4 regions of the Paenibacillus sp. cl130 genome follow, and region 1 is predicted to be linked to each of the others. Evidence: riboswitches for the same ligand, from Rfam matches in the RefSeq annotation. Region 1 holds a riboswitch; each other region holds the start of a gene.
What was found. A riboswitch is a leader RNA that binds a small molecule or an ion and turns the genes downstream of it on or off. The one in region 1 is predicted to bind cyclic di-AMP.

Region 1 (3,134 bases):
AAAGGGAATGCAGAATTGCTTGCTTCTGTAAATAAAACGTTGGCTCGCCTGAAAGCAGACGGGTCGATTGAGAAGTTTTCCACGGAAGCGAGTGCACTTTCTGCGGATCGTCAGGTTTCTTCTAATAACATTGTAGATATTTTTTGGAAATACCGCAGTTTATACGCTACGGGTATCGGCTACACCTTGTTGCTGTCTGCGCTCGGAGTACTGTTCGGATTCATCATTGGTCTGATCATATCCTTGCTACGTATGAGTGGAGTACGCATCATTGAGTGGTTAGGTACCACTTATGTAGAGATACTGCGTGGCACACCTATGCTGGTGCAACTCATGATTATTCACTACGGGGTTGCTTTGACGCTGGGTGTCAATTTTACTCCACTCCAGTCTGGTATAATCACATTGTCTCTGAATAGCTCGGCATATCTGGCTGAAATTTTCCGTGCAGGTATCCAGGCAGTAGACCGTGGACAGATGGAGGCTGCCCGTTCATTGGGTATGGGACGAGGCAAAGCTATGCGTCATGTCATTTTGCCGCAAGCGTTTAAATCTATTTTGCCTGCTATCGGTAATGAGTTTATTACGATCATTAAAGAATCATCCATTATTTCGACCATTGGGATGGTGGATATTATGTATCAGGCCCAGGTCATTAAGAACATTACCTACGAAGGATTAAGTCCGTTCGTAATCGCAGCCGCTATTTATTTTGTAATGACATTCAGCTTGTCTAAGCTGCTGGGTTTATGGGAAAGGAAGTTGAGAGCCAGTGATCACCGTTAAACAACTGCGTAAATCGTTCGGCAAGAATGAGATTTTAAAAGGCATTGATATAGATATCGCCAAAGGTGAAGTCGTCGTCATCATCGGTCCCAGCGGTTCGGGGAAGAGTACGTTTTTGCGTTGTATGAATCTGCTAGAACAGCCTACGGACGGGGAGATTTTGTTTGAGGGCGAGCCGATTACAGCTCGTGGTCATAATATTAATGTAACCCGGGAGAAGATGGGGATGGTGTTCCAGCATTTTAATCTGTTCCCGCATAAAACAGTGTTGCAGAACCTGACGCTTGCACCAACGCAGGTTAGAAGACAGTCAGGGAAGGAAGCGGAAAAAATTGCGCTAGAACTCCTGCGTACCGTAGGGCTTGAGGATAAGAAGAATACCTATCCGAACCAGCTATCCGGTGGTCAGAAGCAACGTATTGCGATTGCGCGTGCTTTGGCCATGCAGCCGCACGTAATGCTGTTCGATGAGCCGACTTCTGCATTGGACCCTGAAATGGTTGGAGAGGTTCTGGATGTAATGAAGAAGCTCGCCGAAGGCGGCATGACCATGGTAATCGTGACGCATGAAATGGGCTTTGCCCGCGAGGTAGGCGATCGAATCATCTTTATGGATAACGGTCAAATTGTGGAACAAGGTACACCAGAGCAGGTATTTGGTACTCCAAGCCATGATCGCACCCGTGATTTTCTTGCCAAAGTATTGTAAGAAAGTGCTGATATGAGCTATAAAAAAGCCCTCCGTTTGACGGAGGGCTTTTTCTTTTTTTGTCACCATTTCACCATATTTTCGTAACAAATATCGATTTCTTGGTGACAAAATTGTAACGAGTATAGTATGATGTTCAAGGTTCCCAACATTTTCATGCAGATAAGGTTACAAAATTGTGATATTATGCAGTAAGCCAAAACTTACCGGGACAGCATGCGATTATGACAAACGCTGAATGCTGGGCCCAAACTATGGGAAGTGCGGGGGACGTAACAACGGCAGTCTTTCCGAAACGTCATAAGACGATATGGAATATGCCTAGGGGTGAATTGCATAAGCATAGGGCTTCTCCTGAGTCCGAATCCGACAGCTAACTTCGCAGGCATAACAGAGGAGGTACATATCTTTGAAACATCTAAAACATATTGGTAAAACGATGAAATTTGCGGTACTTGCCGCAGCTATTGCAGGGCTGGCACAGACAGCTGGAATAGCCGATGCTGCTTCGCTTCACACTGCCAAAGAGGGCGATACCTTCTTTTTGCTTGCTCAACGTTATGGAGTATCGGTAGAAGAGCTAACGCAGGCAAACCCAAACATTGCCTCCAACAATATATATGCAGGTCTGCAAATTAAGGTACCTGGTGAAAAAAGTGTGAAGGCAGCTTCGGATTCGAAGCCGCAGCTTCTTACGGAGAAAGCACCAGCGAATGAGGGGCCAACGATTGAAGCGTGGGGCAAAACATTCAACTATAGCAAAATAGTTGACGTTAAGGCTTCTGCGTATTCTGCCGCAGCCGATGAGAATGGTAAATGGGGAGCAGTGGACTACTACGGTAATCCGCTTAAACTAGGTACAATTGCGGTAGACCCGAACGTCATTCCGATGGGCACGAAAGTGCTGGTTACAGGCTATTCCCACCCAGGTTTGCCGGATCATTCTTTTGTAGCTGTCGCTCGCGATCAGGGCAGCGCCATTACAGGAAAACGGATTGATATCTTTATTCCTGGCAACAAATCATTTGTGAACGACTTTGGATTTCAAAATGTGAAGTTGTACGTTATTGATAAATAGCATTATACCTATATACGGTTTAATTAAACATAATATATATTATGTAAACTTAATGCCTGTATCCTACCGCATATAACTAGGTCAGACTCTTATCAGGTCCTATCCATAAAAAAGGCTGTCTTGACGAGCAGAAAAATTCTGCTGGTAAGACAGCCTTTTTACGTTGCTTTAGCTTGTAGCTCAATCCTAAACATATGGTTATTTCTGTTCCGATGTGTGGAGTAGCCGGGGGACTGTGACAAATTTGTAGCCCTTAGCTTTTAGAGAGTGAATTAGACCCGGCAGAGCTTGAACAGTGCCTTGCAAGTTGGAACTTTGACCTCCACCTGCGTGCATTAAAATAATAGAGCCAGGCCCAGTAGCTGGGATCACATTGCGCTGAATTTGTGTTTTACTTAGTCCCTTCCAGTCGAGAGAGTCTACATTCCAATTGACAATCATGTAGCCATGACGACGTGCCCACTGGATTTGAGGCTCCGTGATTTCACCGTAGGGTGGACGAATCAACTTGGGGCGAAAACCTGCGCTGGCTTGTAAAATACGTTCTGTTTTTGTAATCTG
Region 2 (3,134 bases), on a different contig from region 1:
AAAGAATAAGATGGATTGTACCCCGAGTAAAATAAAGGCCCACAAGTAGCCAACATACATACTGCGAAGCACATACAGCCCGTAGCCCGGCTCTTTCGCACGCGGCCATGCATTCAGTCCAACCTGACGCATAAGTCCGTCACCGCCGACCAAGGAGAAGTAGAGCGCTACTGCCATGAAGAAGGTAACACCAATCTGGAACACCATAAGAAATATAAGCATGCCCTTACCGCCTGCTTCTGCTTGCAATAAAGGCAGCATGTTCATTGTCCCAGCTATACTTGCAATAAAGTATATAACGGACAGAACAATGCCGCGTACAAATGAAGTATGTCGTCGGGTGAGTGACGCATACACAATGGCAAGAACACCCAGCACAAAGCTAAATAGGGCATAACCCGCATAGGTCATCCAATTCGCCCAAAATGTTTGCTTTTCGATATAATCGGTATAGGACGACGGGGCCGAAAAGCTTTGAGAGAAGGAGCGAACATCACCGTCTTCGAAAGTAAAAGCCAATGTAAGTACCGAGGCGCCGATTTTTTTATCGTCTACGGTATACTTTAATCCACCTTCTTTTTCAGTGGTGGCGAGCTTCAAGTCCGACGGCTTAAAACCAAAGCGCTTAACCCATACTGCGGCCGCCTGCTCCTTGGCTTCAAGCGTCATGCCGTCCTCAGCTACACGTATAAGCCTGTTACGTGCTTCTTCATCCGTAGAAATATCAGCCTGTGTGTAATTGGTACTGGAGGTGATCCGTTTAAAGCTAACGACCTTCCCAGTGGATAAATCCACATGAATTTGCAGTTTGCTTTTCGCTGAGGATTCAGGCAGATCAACCCGAAAGGTTTCGTAAGGGTAATTTTTCTTCCATGTACGGTCGTACTGTTGAAGCAGTTTTTCTCTAGATAAATAACCGTACAAATCTGTTTCGGCCTGATAGGTCACGACAGGCTCCCCTGGCTGTGATTCAGTATAGCCCAACTCGGAGCGGGCAAAGTCCAATGCGTGTATGACCGCTTCTTGTTTGCTGATGACCTTTGCGTTCATTACTGATTCTGGACTCGGATTGCTAAGCGAGGGAATAAGCAATTGAAAGATAAAAAAGCAAATCAGGCCAATCCCGCCCAGCAAGCCTAATTTTTTGAAGTTGGCCGTGAGCACGACCGGTTTCCCGATAGGATTCATGAGTTTCCTCCTTAATCTGTAAATAAGAACATCCATTAAAGATATCATACTGCACAGGTTCCCGCCAACAGACCAGCGATATTCATGAAAATAGAGTGAAAGCACTTTAAAGTTCCAATAAAATAAGATAAGCTGCGATTAAACGATGCCCATTCGCAAAATAAAGCCAATTTCACGTTTTTTCGGCGAAATCGGTTTTGTGATCTGGATATAGAAGGATTATAATCTTGAGGCAATGCCTATAAAATACATAGGTAATGATATACAGTTGAGCCGAATTTCTATGAGAAAACGGGGGAACCATGTTACTGGGGTGAATTTTACAGCCGATCCTGCTGGATTGGATGTGTAAATAGGGCATACTGTGCTGCCCGAATCCGTCAGCTAACCTCGTAGGCTATGAGCAGGAACCAAGTCAGGCACTCGGTTTTCCGGTGTCTATTTTTGTGTGTATAAAAGTGTTTGGATTGGTTAGACCGCTGCGGGTGCAGATTATTCTTCCGATTGCTGTTATCCCCGGATTTTTTGATTGTATAACCCCTTTAATGGTTAAAATCCGGAGATAAAGGCAAACGCTTCGCTTCTTCAGAACAATTCTGCTTCCTTCGCTGCTGCCCGCCAATAGCACAGGGGGCAGAGTAGTGCTTGACATGCATTCTTCCTGTATTCAGGGAATGCTAATTATAGTTACTAAAGGTTTGGAAAAATCAAAAAAATTAGGGGCAACGACGATCGGAAGATCAAATGGAACGCGTAGCGGGCTTACACCGTATTAAATCACTGTTTTTATAGTTTTAAGGATTAGGAGAGAAGTGATGAATAGATGAATCCCAATGCAAGCTGGCTCCGGCTTTCTCCACCGCAGATATTCGTTGCGGGCTTTGCCATTATCATTCTAATAGGTAGTTTATTGTTAATGCTGCCGATCTCCAATACAACAGGAAAGCCACTTGCGTTTATAGACGCTTTGTTTACTGCCGCTTCCGCGACCTGTGTTACAGGGCTTGTCGTAAAGGATACGGGGACCTTTTTTACAACCTTTGGTCAAGTTGTTATCGCTGCGCTCATTCAGATCGGCGGCCTGGGCTTTATGACTATGGCTACCTTGATCGCGCTGGTGTTCAAACGTCGGATTTCCTTACGGGAGCGCCTCATTTTACAGGAAGCGATGAATCAGACCTCTGTCGAAGGAATTGTCGGATTGATTCGTAAGGTGCTGCTGTACTCGCTGGTCATTGAGGGCGTATGTGCTGCAATATTTGCGATTCGCTGGTCGTTTGATATGCCTGTAGGCAGGGCGATTTATTTTGGGATTTGGCATGCCATCTCCATGTTTAACAATGCTGGTTTTGACTTATTCGGGCACTTTCGCAGCCTGACAGGTTATGTATATGATCCGATTGTTAATTTTACAGCTATGTTCCTGATTATTTCAGGCGGCATTGGTTTTGTAGTGATGTCGGATCTGGCAGAATATCGCAAGCGCAAGAGACTGTCCTTGCATACTAAGGTGGTACTCAGCATGACGGGCGCTATGATTGTAGTCGGCACGCTCGTGATTTTTGTATTTGAGTTTACGAATCCAAAGACTCTTGGCTCGCTTGATTGGGGGGGGAAACTGCTGGGATCTTTATTCCAGTCCGTAACCCCTCGTACCGCAGGTGCCAATACACTGGACATTGCAGGCTTGCGGCAGGCTACGCAGTTTTTTATCATCATACTCATGTTTATCGGGGCTTCTCCTGGCTCTACTGGAGGCGGGATTAAGACCACAACATTCGCGCTGCTCATTGGAGCCGTGATTTCGATGCTACGGGGGCGTGAAGATATTGTACTGTTCAAGTACCGACTTGCGCAGGGACGAATTTACAAGGCTTTGACCATTACACTGCTGGGGTTGCTGTTCGTGATCGGGGTGACCATGATTTTGTCGGCAACCGAAGATC
Region 3 (3,134 bases), on a different contig from region 1:
TTGAAAATATGGATACAGATACCATTGACAGTATTAGAGAAGCTTTGAAAGAGGCTGGTTTGCACCCTGAATATGATTTTGAAATTGATTTTCCGACAGATCTTCCTTATGATGTGTTTCGGCAGGGTGGCTCGACGGACAACCAGATTTTACTGCTTGGACGTCAGGGCGAGGTGAGTGAAATATCCGAAGTTTCGGAAATTGTGCGCTCAATAAGTGGTATTCACCGAGGAAAATATCATATGTATTTTCCCCAGAATAAATTGAACGCGGTAAAAGACAGGCTTCCTGCCGAAATAAGGAATTATTTTGTCAAAGAATAGACAACTATATAGAAATGTAAGTAAAAAAAGGAGATGTAAACCTTGGATTTATTCGACACTCATACTCACTTGGATGCGCCACAATTTGACGAAGATCGTGAAGAAGTTATAGCACGTGCTGTCGAATCAGGAGTAACACGGATGATCAATATCGGATTTAATCGTGAGACCATTCCATCCACTATGAAATTGGCCGAGACGTATGATTTTATTTATGCGGCAGTTGGATGGCATCCGCAGGATGCTATTACAATGCAGGAGGGCGATCTAGAATGGATTGCATCGTTATGCAGTCATAAAAAGGTTGTAGCCATCGGAGAGATCGGTCTGGATTATTATTGGGATACATCACCGAAGGATGTGCAGCATCGGGTGTTTCGAAATCAAATTGGTCTGGCTCGTGAGCTCAAAATGCCCATTGTTATCCATAACCGGGATGCACATGAAGATATTGTTAAGATTTTGCGCGAGGAAAAAGCGAGTGAGATTGGCGGAGTCATGCACTCCTTTTCGGGTAGCTGGGAAACTGCCAAAATGGTGCTGGATATGGGATTTCACCTTTCCTTCGGTGGTCCAATAACGTTCAAAAATGCCAAGCAGCCAAAAGAGGTGCTCGCACAGGTGCCGCTGGACCGTCTGCTCATTGAAACTGATGCTCCCTATCTGACGCCTCATCCGTTTCGTGGGAAGCGAAATGAGTCTGCACATGTGAGACTGGTAGCAGAGGCTGCAGCCCAAATCAAAGGGATTACAGTGGAGGAATTAGTGTCAATAACGACCCAAAATGCCCTGGAACGATTTGACATTCAATGAAAAAGTGAAGAAATCGATCAAAATAAAGAGATAGACGAAGCTAATCATGAATTTGTTGCAGGAAACTCGAGAATATTACAATATTTTAACCGAATATTTTAAAAAATGTACTTGAAACCTGCTTTACAACATGCATAGAAACAGGATATCATCTTTTCAGTGAATTGTTGTTTGAATGTAAACATCAACAAGTCATTTCATGAACCAGTCTCGCTGAGTCCCTTTTACAGGGAACGGGGGAACCGATATGGCTTACAGTACGTCCGGCATATGTGCAAGAAGGGAACGTCTCTTCCGCCAGCCGGCTCGACCGAAATTCTTTCCCCGGATGGGATTGAATAGGTGGAGGAGCCGTATTTCGATTTCTTTCTGGGTCTTCGGGGTGAATGTGAAGGCGACCGCCATGAGCGGTTGACCCAAGCTAGGGCGACTCTCTACGTCCGAACCCGACAGCTAACCCCGTAAGCGTAACAAGAGAGAAGCCATCTCGTGCATGAGTTTTCCCGCATATTCACACATGCCGGAAGCCACGAAAGAGCTCTCTAGTCTCTTTCTCTGGCTTTTTTTGTTGTGAATAAAAGAAAATCTGTCATCATACTGTGGTTAAACAGGGGAGGACAGCATGCCGCGAAGACGGGTACATGGTGCAGGACAGTCGCAGTTTGGGCTTGTCTTGTAGAAAATCTGTTATAGTCACGTCAAATCTCAACTATGTCTTACTCCAGACGGCGGGCTATGTAAGGAGGACGGAGGAAATGGGCATTTTCCAAAAAAAGGATACCCATGAGTCACGCTCATCCAGCATGTCTTACGTATTGCGTTGGAAGCAAGAGAATGTGCGCCAGGCTGCTTTGGTTGCTATTTTTCTAATCGCGCTAACGATTATGATTTTAATTCTGATGTACACGCAATCTAAAAAACAAGTCTTTTTTGTCATCGATGGCAAGGCGTCTGCGGTAGAAACCCGGGAATCCAAGCTTCAAGATTTGCTGAGCGAGCATTCCATTTCACTTCAGCCGCATGATACAGTTTCCATGCCGCTAAATGGAGCAATACAGGATGGCGATCGCGTAGTCATTAAACGTGCCAATCAAGTCAAAGTATCTTCAGGCAATGAGACGAAAAAGCTGTACACAACAGAAAATACAGTAGAAGGTGCCATTCGTACCTCGGGCTATAAATTATCATCAACGGATAAAGTTTATCCTGCGTTGGATGCCTCTGTTTCGTCTAACATGGACATAAAAATCGTCCGTGTGAAGAAACAGCAGGTCGAACAGAAAAAACAGGTGCCTTATCAGGTCATCAAAACGGCCGATCCGAGTCTTTATAAAGGCGATAATCGGGTCATTCAAAGCGGCAAATCGGGTGTGGTCGTCCAGCACGTTCAAAAGGTATATCATGATGGAAAGTTGGTATCCAAACAGCTGGTTAACAAGGAAGTTGCACAGAACCGTGTGGATAAAGTCATTGCAGTAGGAACGAAGAAAAAACCGGTCGTTCTGGCTGCTTCCGTCGGTCCCAATGATGCCGTTAAGGCAACAACGGTTAGTTCGGGCAGTGCTGTCCGTAAAGCAGGCGTCAATTTTAAATATAGCAAAGTTTTACAAAATGTCTCCATGACGGCGTATTCCTCACAGGAGCCAGGTATCGGTACACGTACTGCATCCGGCGCACGTGTCACGGAAGGACGCACCATCGCGGTCGATCCGAGTGTAATTCCAATCGGCTGGTGGGTGTATATCGAAGGGGTGGGCTTCCGCCGTGCGGAGGATACCGGTGGCGCGATTAAAGGCCACAAAATCGATGTGTATTATGAGAGTTTGAGCCGAGCCAACCAATTTGGTCGTAAGCACGGTAAAACCGTTTATGTTATCGGACCGGTAAAGCCTGAAATCAACTAAAACAGGTTGTGTATGTTGAGGGCAATGCGATAGTATTAACAACATAGTTATGCCATGCTAAGAAGAGGATATCCTCTTCTTATTTTGTTTTCAA
Region 4 (3,134 bases), on a different contig from region 1:
TCTCCAGTCCGTTGAAACGGGTGAAGCCACCAACAGGTAGGGAAGGGTCCAACAATAATGCATAGTTCAGCAAGCGGTTGCCTTTATGCAAGGTGGTTCGCCTCCTCGAAGTGAATCCTTATGTTATGTTATTTTACTTTTTACTTGGGGATAACGAAAAATATTCGAAATATATGTAATATATATTTACATTTAAATAGCTTTTGTGTCAAATTAAATATTCTTATCGCTCATATATGTTAGTTAAAATAACATATAAAATAATTATTATATTTTTGTTTACAAATAGTTGATGAGAGAGTATAATAAATCTGTTGCCTCATTACATTATGATTTGCGGTCGTGGTGGAATGGCAGACACGCTATCTTGAGGGGGTAGTGGGCGTACGCCCGTGGAGGTTCGAGTCCTCTCGACCGCATTATATGCAAGACTCAGTTAAAAAAGCATCCTGACACGGTTTACGTGAAGGGATGCTTTTTTTGTTAAGCATTTTTCGTTATATCCTTTTGCCACAGAACAACGGTAGACAACCGGTCGTTTATTAACTGTGATAAAGAAGGATGTCAGTTTTGCTGCAAAAGCTTCTCTATATCTCCCGCCAGCTTATCTGGAGTGGTTTGCGGTGCATAGCGCTTAAATACGTTACCTTCTCGTGTAATTAAGAATTTAGTAAAATTCCATTTGATCGCTTTGGACCCTAATACCCCCGGAGCAGTTTGGGTCAGGTAACGAAATAAGGGGTGCGCTTGATCGCCATTGACATCTGTCTTGGCGAACATCGGAAAGGTAACACCATAATTGATCTGGCAAAACTCGGAAATTTCCTCGCTGGAACCTGGCTCTTGTTTGGCAAATTGGTTGCTGGGAAATCCCAAAATTTCGAGCCCCTGTTCATGGTACTGGTCATATAGCTCTTGTAGCGCTTTGTATTGGGGGGTTAACCCACATTTGCTGGCAGTGTTCACGATAAGCAGAACGTTCCCTTCATATGTGGATAACGGAATTTGTTTCCCTTGCAGGGTGTGTGCATCATATTCATAAACGGTCATAGTATCTCTCCTTATTCAATATTCAGCAATTAAATTGTAAGCAATTAAAAGCAAGGTTGCAAGTTTGGAAAAGCTATATCAAGCCTTTAGCCGCTGTAAAATCGTATTTTGTTCAAAACAGTAAATCGCACCGCAAATGGAGCGAATTAAGGTGTTTCTTCTTATAAAAGCGGGTTCAATCGGTGTTTAGCTGGTACATATAGCGTATTTTCTTCTCTTTTTACAAAAAAAGGCCAAAAACGCTCTACCCTACGCCAATATTGACATGCTTGTCATTTTCGAAAAGGGATGAAAAACAGAGATTGAAGGAGCTGTGAGAAGCATAGTTGCATTGTAAGCGCTATTATTAATATCCTAGGCTCTAAAGGCCGATTTATAACCCCGCAGTTGAGCTTTACAGTCTTCCATGCGCGGGTGTATGATTCAAGACGTAATTTCAAATTAACTTGAATGAAGCAACAACGAAATGTCTATAGCGCTGAATTTTGCAGTTGCAAAAGCGGGGGAACCAATCGAGATTGTACGGCTTCGGAAGCCGTGTGTCTCATGGGGTGAATTTTCAGGTCAAGTGCCAGAAATAGGGCGACTCTCACGTCCGAATCCGACAGCTAACCTCGTAAGCGTACAGGGAGAGGCAACAAACCGCCGTGTGCAGCCATGGTTTATTTTATCATGGATATGTAAGAAGCCGGAGGAAAGCCTTTTTCCTTCGGCTTCTTTTTGTTGTCTTTTTATACCGGGAGAGGAGCTACTGATGGAAGGTCGGTTAATTATTGTCACTGCACCGAATGAAGCGGGCAGAAGTTTTGTGAAATTGCTTATTTTCAAAAAATTGGCGTTTGCAGTTCTCACGAATAGCGCCCAGGAGGAACGACAGCTCAAAAAAATGGGTGTGGAGCACATTGTCCGCATCAATACCATGCAAGCGGGAAAATGGAATTTTCCAAAAAAAGAAATTGGTAGTGTGTATTTGTTCGAGAACAGCTTGAATCTGACGTGCCGTTTCCTGCAAATATGTCGGCCGCTAACATCGGAATCGATCTATGTTATTACGCACGGCTGTAATCCACAAGGAATTTATCGGGGATTGGGAGCGGATCATGTGATCTACACATTGAACGGAGAGGTGGGTTTTCTGCTGAACGGATAAGCACTTATAACATAGTTGTTTTATGATTTTATGATCAAATAAGAATGGCGATCTGAGGACCGATACGGAGGGTATAAACATGATGGATATATACATGCTGCTCGTCATGGCTGTGAGTTATGGAGTGATACTGCTGTTTGTACGCTGGTGTGATGCGCAGACCTCTAAAGGAGGACGAAGAGGATGATCGTTATACTTGGGCTTACGGCTATTGTGTTTATGTATTTAATCTACGCACTCCTGAACCCTGAAAAGTTCTAGTCAGCTATAGGGGATAGAGCGGGCGGGAACAACAGATCTGAATATTAAGCATCATAGGTAGCGGGTTTTCGCAAACGTGTGCACACAATTGGTGCTCTGGAAGCAGGTCTGTTGTTCCAAACGCAGGAGCATTTTGAAGGAGGAATAAAGGATGGAGCTGCTTCAAATTGGAATTGTGATCGTCATATTGCTGCTCTTGGTAAAGCCAGTGGGCACCTATATGTATCATGTATTCTCGAATGAACCCAATCGGACGGATCGGATTTTTGGCGGAACAGAAAAGCTGATTTATAAGATAGTAGGATTGAAGAAGCTAGAAAGCATGCGTTGGACTACGTATGTTATGAGTTTCATTGCAACGAATGTCGTGCTTGTGGCGATCAGCTACTTGCTGTTGCGTTTACAGGGAATGCTTCCCGGTAATCCGGCGGGAAACAGTAATATGGAAGCATCACTAGCTTTTAATACGGTAATCAGCTTTATGACGAATACGAATCTCCAACATTATAGCGGAGAAAGCGGGCTTACGTATCTGACACAGATGGCGTTCGTCACGATGATGATGTTCACTTCGGCTGCTTCCGGTTTTGCGGTTGCTGCGGCTTTTATGAGAGGATTGACGCGGCGGGGTGAAGGGATGGGCAATTTCTTTCAAGATTTTATTAAAGCCATT

Region 2: it holds a riboswitch for cyclic di-AMP, as region 1 does, so the genes downstream of both, BM358_RS17915 (TrkH family potassium uptake protein) here and BM358_RS11930 (3D domain-containing protein) in region 1, are expected to answer to the same signal.
Region 3: it holds a riboswitch for cyclic di-AMP, as region 1 does, so the genes downstream of both, BM358_RS24355 (3D domain-containing protein) here and BM358_RS11930 (3D domain-containing protein) in region 1, are expected to answer to the same signal.
Region 4: it holds a riboswitch for cyclic di-AMP, as region 1 does, so the genes downstream of both, BM358_RS04645 (hypothetical protein) here and BM358_RS11930 (3D domain-containing protein) in region 1, are expected to answer to the same signal.

What each region holds. Positions count from the first base shown of each region.
Region 1 is NZ_FOYG01000003.1:629,527-632,660, reverse strand. It holds gene BM358_RS11940 (ABC transporter substrate-binding protein/permease) at 1-786, shown strand, start outside; gene BM358_RS11935 (amino acid ABC transporter ATP-binding protein) at 773-1,495, shown strand; cyclic di-AMP (ydaO/yuaA leader) riboswitch at 1,730-1,898, shown strand; gene BM358_RS11930 (3D domain-containing protein) at 1,905-2,573, shown strand; gene BM358_RS11925 (polysaccharide deacetylase family protein) at 2,772-3,134, opposite strand, start outside.
Region 2 is NZ_FOYG01000006.1:256,560-259,693, reverse strand. It holds gene BM358_RS17925 (CPBP family intramembrane glutamic endopeptidase) at 1-1,188, opposite strand, end outside; cyclic di-AMP (ydaO/yuaA leader) riboswitch at 1,450-1,602, shown strand; gene BM358_RS17915 (TrkH family potassium uptake protein) at 2,012-3,134, shown strand, end outside.
Region 3 is NZ_FOYG01000012.1:12,150-15,283, forward strand. It holds gene BM358_RS24345 (HD domain-containing protein) at 1-323, shown strand, start outside; gene BM358_RS24350 (TatD family hydrolase) at 366-1,136, shown strand; cyclic di-AMP (ydaO/yuaA leader) riboswitch at 1,338-1,620, shown strand; gene BM358_RS24355 (3D domain-containing protein) at 1,892-3,040, shown strand.
Region 4 is NZ_FOYG01000001.1:983,365-986,498, reverse strand. It holds gene BM358_RS04660 (urease accessory protein UreF) at 1-73, opposite strand, end outside; tRNA gene BM358_RS04655 (tRNA-Leu) at 337-419, shown strand; gene BM358_RS04650 (glutathione peroxidase) at 565-1,050, opposite strand; cyclic di-AMP (ydaO/yuaA leader) riboswitch at 1,517-1,689, shown strand; gene BM358_RS04645 (hypothetical protein) at 1,805-2,200, shown strand; gene BM358_RS27125 (potassium-transporting ATPase subunit F) at 2,384-2,461, shown strand; gene kdpA (potassium-transporting ATPase subunit KdpA) at 2,613-3,134, shown strand, end outside.